DNA from 2 places in the Mechercharimyces sp. CAU 1602 genome. Region 1 is predicted to be linked to the other one. Evidence: predicted binding sites of a transcription regulator. Region 1 holds the regulator's gene; the other holds the start of a gene.

What was found. Region 1 encodes NrdR, which represses ribonucleotide reductase genes. Its sites were predicted from a motif close to AACACNATATATNGTGTT; they were not measured.
Region 2: the regulator NrdR is predicted to act here: its motif matches at 2,557-2,574, upstream of nrdI (class Ib ribonucleoside-diphosphate reductase assembly flavoprotein NrdI).

What each region holds. Positions count from the first base shown of each region.
Region 1 covers NZ_JANTPT010000001.1:1,607,775-1,614,057, forward strand. Annotated here, with positions in the region: gene queC (7-cyano-7-deazaguanine synthase QueC) at 1-45, shown strand, start outside; gene NXZ84_RS08330 (riboflavin biosynthesis intermediates N-glycosidase) at 124-438, opposite strand; gene NXZ84_RS08335 (nitroreductase family protein) at 585-1,175, opposite strand; tRNA gene NXZ84_RS08340 (tRNA-Leu) at 1,330-1,418, opposite strand; tRNA gene NXZ84_RS08345 (tRNA-Gly) at 1,423-1,497, opposite strand; tRNA gene NXZ84_RS08350 (tRNA-Phe) at 1,501-1,576, opposite strand; gene dnaI (primosomal protein DnaI) at 1,648-2,577, opposite strand; gene NXZ84_RS08360 (DnaD domain protein) at 2,574-4,022, opposite strand; gene nrdR (transcriptional regulator NrdR) at 4,105-4,599, opposite strand; gene NXZ84_RS08370 (glyceraldehyde-3-phosphate dehydrogenase) at 4,665-5,705, opposite strand; gene NXZ84_RS08375 (lytic transglycosylase domain-containing protein) at 5,805-6,283, opposite strand, start outside.
Region 2 covers NZ_JANTPT010000001.1:943,242-949,524, forward strand. Annotated here, with positions in the region: gene NXZ84_RS04940 (MFS transporter) at 1-584, shown strand, start outside; gene NXZ84_RS04945 (cupin domain-containing protein) at 723-1,247, shown strand; gene NXZ84_RS04950 (hypothetical protein) at 1,392-2,240, shown strand; gene nrdI (class Ib ribonucleoside-diphosphate reductase assembly flavoprotein NrdI) at 2,645-3,061, shown strand; gene nrdE (class 1b ribonucleoside-diphosphate reductase subunit alpha) at 2,997-5,081, shown strand; gene nrdF (class 1b ribonucleoside-diphosphate reductase subunit beta) at 5,110-6,078, shown strand.

The sequences.
Region 1 (6,283 bases):
GGTTTCCGGGAGTTAGGTCTTACTGACCCTATTTCCTACCGGTGACATACTCAAAAAAGACAGCCCAGGTATGGCTGTCTTTTTTCATTCTTTCTCATGTATAATACCTAAACCTGTAAACCTCTACTCTCCTGCTAACTCAGTGCGAATCTGCATTAAAATAACACCCAACATGTTTTTCCCCGTCCCCTTTTTGCCGCAGCCCCAATAATAGTCGTTACTCGTCTGCTCCACAATCTCTTCCTCTCCCGTCGCAAGTAACGTTTCTCTTAAATCAGGATGTTGCTCAAATTTAGCCTGTACTGCTATTCGCACCTCATCTTTCACTTCTTCCCAATCGGCACGCAGCGGTTTCTGCCGATCACGTCCAGCAATCCCCGCTTCCATCGGGTTAGAAGCAAGACGAATCTCTTCTTCATATGGGCTATCCGACTGTATTCCACACCCGTCCCTCCACCGTTATGGGACTAGGGTAAAAGTTAGAAAAGCATCCGTGCTCTTCACTCACTTTATAAAAGTATATAGTCATCTCCTCACCCCTCAACCTCTCTATTATAAAGAAAAACACCCTAGATAAGGTGTTTTTACCCTAAATATGAAATATCTTCACTCATCCAAACTGTCTTTTCTTCGATTAATGTCCGACGACCCTCTTTAGGCTTCATATCCGGATAACCCAGGTAGATAAATCCTAACATCTCGTCCTTCTCTTTTAGCCCAAACAGCTCCTTCATCTTCGGATGGTATGTAGGTTTACCTGTACGCCAAATCGCTCCCAAACCACGAGCGTGTGCGGCAAGCAATAAATTTTGTACTGCCGCGCTCGCAGCTGCCACTTCTTCTATCCATATCGACTTTGGATGCTCGGGCGGAGTAAGAGCGACCGCAATAACTACTGGAGCCCGGAAAGGCTTTTCGCTCTTCTTCATCACCATTTTTTTACCCTCATCACTCGTCGGATCCTCTAACTTTTCCATTGCAATCTCACCTAGAACTCGCCCTAGAGGACGGCGACCTTCCCCTGTCAGCACAAAGAACTTCCACGGTTCTGTTAAATGATAGTTTGGTGCCCATCGTGCTGCCTCCAATAGTTCTTCAATCACATCTTTAGAGATTGGGTCTTGTTTTACTTTCCCGATTGTACGACGGGTTTTAATCGCTTCTATCACATTCATTCATAATCACTCTCCGCGGTACTCTATTGTAAATGATAATCATTTTCAATAGTAACCAGTTTCTCTCTATCTGTCAAGTTCATCAGTGAATCCTAGTCAATATATACTAAAAAACCTTCCCTAACGAGTTTACTCGTCAAAGAAGGTTTACGGTTGGTACCGAGGGTCGGACTCGAACCGACACGGTGGGAACCCACCCCGGGATTTTAAGTCCCGTGCGTCTGCCTATTCCGCCACCCCGGCAAGATGGAGCGGAAGACGGGATTCGAACCCGCGACCCTCGCCTTGGCAAGGCGATGCTCTACCCCTGAGCCACTTCCGCTTATGGTGGTTCGAGACGGAATCGAACCGCCGACACGAGGATTTTCAGTCCTCTGCTCTACCGACTGAGCTATCGAACCACTTTATTGGCTGACAAAATCTATTGTAGCACGGATTAATTTTCCGTGCAAGTACTTTTATAAAATGATCTCTATTTTTTTTCACGACGATTAGGGCCCTCTACTAAGATGGGTCTCACATAGTGCGAGATTCGCTCCATAATACGGAGTGCCTTGGTTCGTTCTACTCCACCCTTATTAGAATAGGCCAAGTGATCGGTCAACTCCTCCAAACTCATATTGGAGGTATATACGACAGGTAGGCCCTCTGCCACCCGGTATTGTAGAATTGCACCCAGAATCTCGTCTCGAATCCACGGGGTAAGTGACTCTGCACCTATGTCATCTAATATCAACACAGTCGCCTTTTTAAGCGCCTCTAGTTTTTTACTGAGTGAACCATCATTAACCGCATCTCGAATTTCTCTCATAAAGTCGGGTACATACACCATAAGCGAGTCTACATCATGACGAGTTAAATCCTGCGCAATCGCACCAGCAATACGACTTTTACCCACACCAAAGTCACCGTACAAGTACAATCCCTTTTGTGGTCGTTCATCACCAAATTGTTCACAAAAATGAATAGCTGCTTGAACAGCAGCAATACGAGCTGGATTGGCCGTAATCGTTTCAAATGTAGCTTCTAAAATATCTTTTGGGATGTAATGACTTTTAATCAATTTCTCTTTCTGCTGTTTACGTTGCTCTGCTTTCCACAGTGAACACGGCTGCATCCGTAATTCTATATAACCACTCGTAGCTGAGAGCTCGGGTTTATGACCACTCATCATATTGGGGCACTTCGAAAGACCCGGACACTGCAAACACTGTTCCTGTTCCTTTACATATTGACGCACATGGAGGAGTGAACGGATATAAACCTCACGAGTCAAGTGGGGGTGATGCCCCTGAAACTCTTGCAACAATGGATGTTGAAGAAGTAAACGCAACTGTTCATTGGCCCGCCGTTTCCCTATCTGAGATTCCTTTCTTCCTAAATTTTCTCCGATCCGTTTCATCTGCTCTGCCTCTTTTCACGCATTCTCTGATCTAAGCGACTGCGCATCCGTTGGAGTTGCTCCATAATCTCTGCTTGTGCTTGCGGATCTGCATCCCATTCTTCTTTTGCTTCGTTTTTCGCCTGCTGATCTCTTCCTTTGGCAACAGCTTCTGGAACTTTATCCCTCTTAGTAATAGGAGATCGTCGTGGCTTTGCCACTCTTTTCACATCCGAATTTTGCCTTCCTTGCCCATGACGTTCTCTAAGTGCCAACTCCACTGCTTCTGTTACAGTATTTACACGTTCTCTCTTCCAGTGTCCTGCAATCTTTTCTACTAAGGGGCGCGGAAGCTTGTTGTTATGTGTTTGCAGCACATAGTCGAGCAGCACATTAATGACGCCGTGCGGTAGACGATAATCTGTCATCAAACACTCAACCAATTCCATATCGGCTTTAGGAATACGCGTTCCTTGATGATAGTATGACATGAACTCAAGTGGAGAAATTGACTCCAACTGGCGAAAATGCTTCTCTTCTTCTGTTTCCACTTCATCTCGTTCCACTTGCTGTTGCTGCGGGGATGGGTTGTCTTTCACTATTGACATATCCGGGGCACTGCGCTGAGACCTGGCCTGATATTCACTTCGTATAAATGAACGGAGTCGCTCCATATCGATATGTCCAGCTCTTGTTACCTCCGGATTTTGGAGTGCACGCAACAAGTCCCACTCACTCAATTCATATAGGAGCTGAATCTGTTGCAACTGCTCTTGCAACGTTTCAGTCCAGACATGCTCATGTAACAGCGGTCGCATCCGGCTATATATATAGTTTAGGTTTGACTCCTCCGCAATGGAGATGGTGGGCGTTGTTTTTTGTTTTTGGACCCCTTGCGCCGGAACCGAGACTGCTTTAGTCTCTATCTCCGCTGCTACCTGCATTTCTGATGGGGTTAGTGTACCAAATACATCTTGAAATGATTTAGTCACTTCCATCCATGTTCCACGCTGTTCTTCTGTCTCTAGCGGCTGTATCATTTGCTTACGCAAGTTGGTATACTGCTCTTTACCTAGCCGATGAAAGAGAGTAATGTTTAGTACATCACTCGCGAAAAATTGAGCTGGCGAAAGCGGCGCAATCCACTCATATTCGAAGCAGCGTCTATCATTTTTTTGTGAAACTCGTGTAGTCAGCAAGCCGACTCCTTCCAGCTGATACCTGGCTTCTAGCATCTGTATAAAAGGCAATGCCGTTAAATTCATGAGGTAGCGATGAGGAAACCACGCTGATCGTCCACTTTGTTGAAATGGAGGCTGGTGAGCCAATGTCAAATATAAACTAGCAGCTGTCGCTCCCACCATCGGTTGATACAGATGGAGCAACGCATTGATGTCACTGAATTGAATCGGACTTTCCGTCCGCACCCGAAAGAGATCCATGGGTGAGCACTCTTTCCAATTCATCAGCAAACCCCCATTCTCTGTACAAAAACTATCTTATCATTTTAGCATAATTAAGGTTTATTTGCTTTTCGGTACCCACTTTCTACTCTTTTTCTTTACCCTTCTCAGTCGAGCTACCTTCACGTGATCTACCCAGCAGATCTTCCAACTCACGCACAAAGACATTAATATCTCGAAATTGCCGATATACTGAAGCGAAACGAACATAAGCCACTTCATCCACATGAATCAATCGCTCCATCACCCGTTCTCCAATCTCACGAGATGGAACCTCAGCTTCCCCTACTTCACGCAGGGATTTTTCAATATCATCCACCATTTCCTCAAGCTCACCAACGGGAACCGGTCTTTTCTCACACGCACGTATCAAGCCATGCAATAACTTTTCACGCGAAAACTCTTCTCGTTTTCCATCTTTTTTGACGACAATCAAAGGTTTTACTTCCACCATCTCAAACGTAGTAAAGCGACGTTCGCATTTGTCACATTCTCTTCTACGTCGGATCGTGCGTCCATCGTGCACCGGACGTGAATCTAATACTTTACTCCCCGTAAAATGACAAAAAGGGCACCGCATTCGCTATCCCTCCCGAATCGGACTACCCTTTTAGTCTCTCCCATTTATTAGACAACGTCAAGCGTTCAAACGCTACTCGTAGTCTCTTCTACTGCCTCTTTCCCTACAGATTCTCCTACTAAGTGGACAAGATCAACCACCCGACAAGAGTATCCCCATTCATTATCGTACCATGCTAATACCTTAACTTGTTTCTTTCCTGTAACCATTGTCGTTAAGCCATCTACAATGGCAGAGTGGTCATTCCCGTTATAGTCACTAGAAACAAGAGGTTCTTCCGTATACGCCAATATCCCTGCCAAGGTGGTGTTTGCTGCTTGCGCAAACGCTTTATTTACTTCGTCTGCTGTCACTTCTTTCTCTAGATCCACCACCAGATCAACAATAGAGACGTTTGGTGTAGGTACCCGCAAAGCAATTCCGTTCATTCGTCCCTCTAACTCCGGTAAAACTTCACTAATTGCTCTAGCTGCCCCTGTTTTCGTGGGAATGATCGACTGAGCACATGCACGAGCACGACGTAAATCTTTATGAGGATTATCCAAGTTCTTCTGATCATTTGTATAGGCATGAACAGTCGTCATCAATCCATGTTCGATCCCAAAAGTTTCATGTAGCACTTTCACTACGGGAGCTAAACAATTTGTCGTACACGAAGCATTAGAGATAATGTGATGCTTCGTCGGTTCATAGGTATCTTCATTTACACCAATAACCACTGTTGCATCCTCATTTTTTCCAGGAGCCGTAATAACTACTTTTTTGGCTCCCGCTTGCAAATGTAACCCTGCTCCTTCACGATCCCGAAACTTCCCTGTCGCCTCCACCACAACATCAATCTGTAGATCCTTCCACGGAAGGCGTGCAGGATCACGATCCGCTACTAGCAGCACACGCTCACCATTTATTAAAAGACTGTTATCCTCAGCCCGAATATCATCTTCAAGCGCTCCATGAAGCGTATCATATTTTAAAAGATGAGCAAGGGTTTCAGCAGGATAGCTAGCGTTAATAGCTACAATTTCTATATTTTTATCGTGCATGGCACGGCGAAATACCATTCGTCCGATTCGTCCAAATCCATTTATAGCAATACGTGTAGTCATAATTATAAACCCCTTCCCTCTAATGTCACACATTAATTCCTCCTACCATTATAATCAGTATGACACATATTGCAATGCAAATAAAAGGAAAACCCGTGCCTATTCTTGTGGACTACGGGTTTCTGGCTCTAAATTTAAGGTCTTATAGACGGCTTCATACTTCTCGTAATAGAAAAATACTTTTTCTACATACTCACGTGTTTCCTTAAACGGAATGTTCTCGACATGCTCCATACTTCCATCCCACGTTCCTTCACGCATCCATCTCTTTACACTACCAGGTCCTGCATTATAACCAGCGACCATAGCTACTTGATTCCCATTAAATTCCTTTTCCAACCAATCCAAATACCACGTACCCATACGAATATTAATGCCAGGGTCATTAACCTCCTGATTAAATGAGGGGGAGAACCCACCACTTTCCACAATATGCTTCACTGTATCTGGCATGAGCTGCATCAAACCTTGTGCGCCTTTGTGCGATTCATTATTCGGATCAAAACGACTCTCTACTCGAATAACCGCCATCACCAAATACGGATCCATATCGTGCACATCAGCACTATAAAAAATCT
Region 2 (6,283 bases), 660 kb from region 1:
CCTCTACTTTTATAACCTGTTTGTCTATATGTATCTTGTTACAGGGCGCGCATGCTGTTTACTATAGCTTTGGTTTTCTCTATTTGCAGAATATCGGTATGGGTGGGACTGTGATTGGTCTTATTTTAATGCTTGCCGTCTGTAGTGAGGTTATCTTCTTCTTTGTCGCAGACAGATGGTTTAAACCACTTTCTATTCCTACGCTGTTTATGATTGCGTTAGTGGCATCGATTCTGCGTTGGATGTTGATCTTTCTTTTCCCACATCCAGCGGTATTTATTTTTACTCAGATGTTTCATGCGCTTACGTTTGGACTTACTCACTTTACATTTATTCGCTATATTGATGACGAGATTGAGGCTGAATGGATCTCGTTGGCACAAGGGGTATATGCAGCTTTAGCCACTAGTTTAGGAACAGGTGTGCTTACCATCGTAGGTAGTGTTTTGTATGAGTACTCCCCAGGGGTTTCTTTTTTAGGAATGGCCATTGTGGTCTTACCGGGATTGATTCTAGTACCCGTGCTAAGAGCACAGCTTAAAGCCAAGGCAGCAATCACTCAGCAGTGTGCGGTCGAGCTATGATGGCCGGTCCAAAGGGATGCGGGTGAAAATTCTTGTAGACGAACCCCTTGTTCAGAAGCTATGATGGTATGCGAGTGAGTGGACGTTTAAGACTTGCTCTAAACTTGGAGTGCTTCTAGATGAAAGGATATTAGGCATATGAAAGATTATCGCTATTGGCTGGAAAAATTAGATTTACAACCTCACCCAGAGGGTGGATATTACCGTCAGACATACCGTTCATCCGAATGGATTAGTGATGAAGAGGTTTCACAATCCTTTACTGAGAAACGGATGCTAGCAACTAGCATCTACTTTCTCTTACCACATGATGAAGTATCTCACTTTCACCGTCTTAAGTCGGATGAGCTTTGGTATTATCATACGGGTAGTTCACTTACCATTCACGTGATTGACGAAGAGGGAATGTATAAGCAGATTAAGTTGGGTCCTGATCTGGAAAACGGAGAAGTGTTACAAGCACTTGTTCCTAAAAATAAAATCTTTGGAAGTTCGGTTAATGGGGGTAAAGGCTTTTCCATTGTTGGTTGTATGGTAACACCTGGGTTCGACTTTCAAGACTTTGAGTTGTTTGAGCGGGAGGAGCTGTTGGAGCTGTACCCTCAACATCGAGAAGTTATTACAGCACTGACGCGACCTCGTAATGCGGCCGCTTCTATATGATAAAGATGGACAAAAGCATGTGGGGTTACTTTCTCTGCATGCCTTTTTATATAGAGAAGGATTAGACAAAATAAAGGAATGACTAACTCTGATATGGAATAGAGGTGAAAGTATTATGAGTTGAAAGAAAGAGGCGATGTGTAAGTGAGAGAAAGGAGTACGAAGAGGCGAATGGTTTCATTCGTCATCTTATGTGCGGTATGTGTGTTGTCGATTCTTTTCTTTAAGGGTGCTCAATATCTTGCTATGGCTGAAGATGACTACCGTTTCGCTCGTAAGGTGGAGGGGGTCGTGATCCAGGGATCGGATGTGGATTACTCGGCCCTAGTAGGAGAAGAAATGATGATACAAGCGAATCTGCTTGATTTTTCAAATGAACTTAACTTAGAGACCTATTCCTTTGAGGCCCCTACGTTGGAGGGATTTGAAGTGACTGATATGAATGTAGAGCTGTTCGATCGTCAAAGTTTGTATCAACACTATATCGTCTCTATGACTCTGATTCCACAAGTAGAAGGTGAATATACGGTACGTGGACTAAAGACCAATATCACGATGGGGGAAAAGAGAGTGGAGGTTGGGCTGGGAGACTTTTTTGTTCATGTAGGGAGTAGTCGAAATAAACCCCCGCTTGATATACAGGGATCCAGTTTTTCACACAGTCCGGAAGGAAAGTTACATCTATCTTATGATATGAAAAATGTATCAGACGAGGAGATAACGATCGTTGGCATTGAAAACAATAATCCCCTCTACGTACGCAAGCGGGGAGGCGAGAAGGGTGAGGTAATAAAAAAAGGAGAAAGTCAGAGATTCCTATTAGACTATGATGTTCCTGGTACATATAATTATGTGATCTTTCAGCCGCGTATGATTTATACCATCAACGGTGTGGAGAGTAGTTCCCCCCTCCCAGCAGGGTTTGCTTATTCTAATTTATCACCGGAACAGTTGCAACAATTGCTAGCGGAGCAAGGCCTACTAAACGAATAATATCCGTAGCACCCAAGTGGTGCTTTTTTCTTGCACTAGTTGACGATCTACACATTGACATTCCTCACGCGCACCAGTACACTTTCAAGGTGGATATTTCTTGAACCCCCTCGATCACAAGTTTACACCATCCTCCTAACGGACATTTTCTTGATGATAGAATGAGTGTTTGATTCCCTCAAATTATTCTTCTCTTTTTTTTCCCGTCGGGCAAGCTTTTCTCTCATTTTCGCCTCATGAAATCAAAATTACTCCTTGACAAAAAATGATGGATTAACATTATTGACACATGATCTTGAATACGATTAACTATATACATACTATATCTTGTGTTTCGAACTGAACGGGAGAGAAAGATGTGTGATATCTATTCTTTCTCTTTTTGCTTGCTAGGGGGAAAAAAGATGCGTGTCATTTATGACTCCAAAACAGGAAATGTAGATCGGCTAATTCAGCATTTGGGTTGGGACGCACAAAAGATAGAGCCTAACCTTACTATAGATGAACCATATGTACTTATCACTTTTACGACTGGTTTTGGACAAGTTCCACCGACTGTGGAAACTTTTTTGCAAAAAAATGGTGATTATTTACGTGGCGTAGCGGCCAGTGGAAATCGGAACTTCGCACAAAATTTTGCACGTAGTGCCGATGTGATTGCAGAGCAGTATCAAGTTCCAGTCCTTCATAAATTTGAGTTATCAGGTACGCCGACGGATCGGGAGATCATCAAGGAAAGGGTGGAGAGGTTACAGCATGAAACATATCGAGTTAAACAACGAGGTTACGAAAACGGTAGACGGGTTTTATCAGCTACATAAGGATCGTGAGGCCATTGCAAAATTTGAAGAAGAGGTAGCTGAAAAGCTTATCCGTTTTAACTCTGTAATAGAACAATTTCACTATATGGTGGAACAAGACTACTATGATCCGCGATTAGTCGAGCAGTATTCGCTAGAGGAGATTGAATCTGTATATGAATTGGCATATGCCCAAGGGTTTACGTTTGAATCATATATGGCCATCACCAAGTTTTATACGGATTATGCGTTGAAAACAAACGATAAAAAGCAGTATCTTGAAACATATGAAGATCGTGTAGTGGCGGTTTCTCTCTATTTAGCACAAGGCGATGTAGAAAAGGCGAAGAGCTTTGTGATTGCGATGATGAACCAGTGGTATCAACCAGCTACCCCCACTTTTCTCAATGCGGGTAAGAGTCGGCGGGGAGAGATGGTAAGTTGCTTTCTCTTGGGAATGGACGATACCTTAAATTCGATCATGTTTAACATTAATACAGCGGCGCAACTGAGTAAGAATGGAGGCGGAATCGCCATTAACTTGTCTCGCTTGCGTGCGCGCCGTGAACCAATTAAAGGAATCGAAGGTGCGGCCAGTGGAGTGATGCCAGTCCTCAAGCTGTTAGAAGACGTCTTCTCCTATGTCGATCAACTGGGTCAGCGTCGTGGCGCAGGTGCAGCTTATCTCAACTGTTTTCACTGGGATGTAAATGAGTTTCTCGATTCGAAGAAAATTAATGCAGACGAAAAAATCCGAATAGCTTCGCTCTCTATCGGCTTAATCGTACCAGATAAACTTTTCCAACTGGCAAAAGAAAACCAACCCATGTATGTATTTGCTCCGTACTCTGTCTATAGTGCCTACGGCGAGCATTTAGATGATATCGATTTGGATGAGCGTTATGACGAGCTGGTGGCCAACCCTCAAGTGGAGAAACGCATGTTAATGAGTGCCCGTGATTTCCTCAGTAAGGTGGCGACGATTCAGTTGGAATCGGGTTACCCTTATATCATGTATAAATCGAATGCGAATCGCGCACATGCTTTGCGTGATATTGGTGAGGTGAAAATGTCCAATCTGTGTACGGAGATTTTCCAGCTGATGGAGACGAGCGAAATTAACGATTACGATCAAGAAGATGTTATTAAAAGAGATATTAATTGTAACCTTGGCTCACTAAATATTGTTAACGTGATGGAAGCCAACAAAATTCGCGAAGCGGTGCATACGGGAATGGAAGCACTGACTGCGGTTTCCGATATGACTGCCATCAAAAACGCACCGACAGTACGAAAAGCAAACCGTGAGATGCATTCGGTGGGATTGGGAGCGATGAATTTACACGGCTACCTCGCTAAGAATCGGATCATGTTTGAATCGGAAGAGGCACGCGACTTTGTACGCACCTTTTTTATGGTGGTAAATTTCCACTCTATCGAAAAATCGATGTGGATTGCTCGAGATAGAGGGGAAACGTTTAAAGACTTTGACCGCTCAGATTATGCCAATGGTCGTTACTTCAGCAAATACGTAAATGTAGACTTCTCACCGCGCACGGAGCAGGTGAAAGAATTGTTTGCTGGAATGGCTATTCCTACACAAGAAGACTGGCGTCTTTTGATGGAACAAGTTCAACAGCATGGCCTCTATCATGCTTACCGCTTGGCGATTGCACCGACAGGGAGTATCTCCTATTTGCAAAATGCTACTTCTAGCATCATGCCGATTACAAGTGCAATCGAATCGCGCACATATGCGAATGCGACCACGTATTATCCGATGCCGTTCTTAGCAAAGGAAAACTTCTGGTATTATAAGTCTGCTTACGATATGGACATGATGAAAGTAATTGATCTGGTCGCAGAGGCGCAGGAGCATATTGATCAAGGAATTAGTGCGATTTTGTTTGTAAATAGTGATATTTCCACACGTCAGTTGGCGCGATACTATGTATATGCCAATCACAAAGGTTTAAAAAGCCTCTACTACACACGTTCGCGCAAGTTGGATGTAGAAGAATGCTTGTCGTGTTCAGTCTAGTTTTAGATATAGAAGGAGAGGGATGGGCGTGAGTTTAAAAGCGGTCAACTGGAATCGTGAAGAAGATCAGATGAGCTTAATGTTTTATCGGCAACAAATTCTTCAGTTTTGGACAGAAGAAGAAATTGTGCTCTCCTCTGATCTTAATACGTGGAATGAATTATCTTCCACAGAAAAAGAAACATACAAACGGGTGTTGGGTGGTTTAACTCTGCTTGATACACAGCAAGGTGGAGAGGGGATGCCCCTTCTCACCACCCATGTGGAGGGTCTGCAGAAAAAGGCTGTGCTTGCTCTTTTCGGTGCGATGGAACAGATTCATGCGAAGAGTTATAGCAGTATTTTTACCACCCTCGTAACGGAGGAAGAAAACGATGAAATCTTTCGGTGGGTGGAGCAACATCCCCTTTTGCAAAAGAAAGCAGGGCTTATTCTCAAATATTATCACGCATTGTTAAAGCCTGAAGCGAGTAAAGAGGAAGTATATTTGGCAATGGTCGCCAGTGTCTTTTTGGAGAGCTTCCTCTTTTATAGTGGGTTTTTCTATCCGCTTTATTTGGCAGGACAAGGGAAATTAACTGCGTCAGGTGAGATCATATCTTTGATTCTGCGTGATGAAGCGATCCACGGCGTATATACAGGCTTATTGGCACAAGAACTGCTCGCTCAGATGCCGGAGAAGCAAGCGCGGTTGCGTGCAGAGGTGTCAGCTCTGCTGGAGGAATTGTATGAAGTAGAACGTGCTTATACGGCTGAACTGTATGATTCGATTGGGCTTACTGACGAAGTGATCCAATATGTGGAGTATAACGCTAATAAAGCGTTGATGAATTTAGGCTTAGATCCGGTTTTTGCGGATCCTACCATTAATCCGATTGTGGAAAATGGGATTAAGACGGATACCAAGACCCACGATTTCTTCTCCACTAAGGGTAATGGATATGTAAAAGCGCTTAATGTGGAAAAGCTGACGGATGATGATTTCCTCTTTGCTTAAAATGAGTAAAAGACAGCGTTTATCTTGTTACGAAAAACAGGTGGGAGAACGATCGTTCTCTCACCTGTTTTTCTGTGAACTGTGGTGAAATAGAGGCACAATTCCTACTAACGTTTTGTCGCAGTGGAGAAGGGTATACCGTAAGTAGTGTCCCAGAAGTGATGTGAAAAAGATTATGGGGCATTATAGTAAGGGTCTTCTCCCT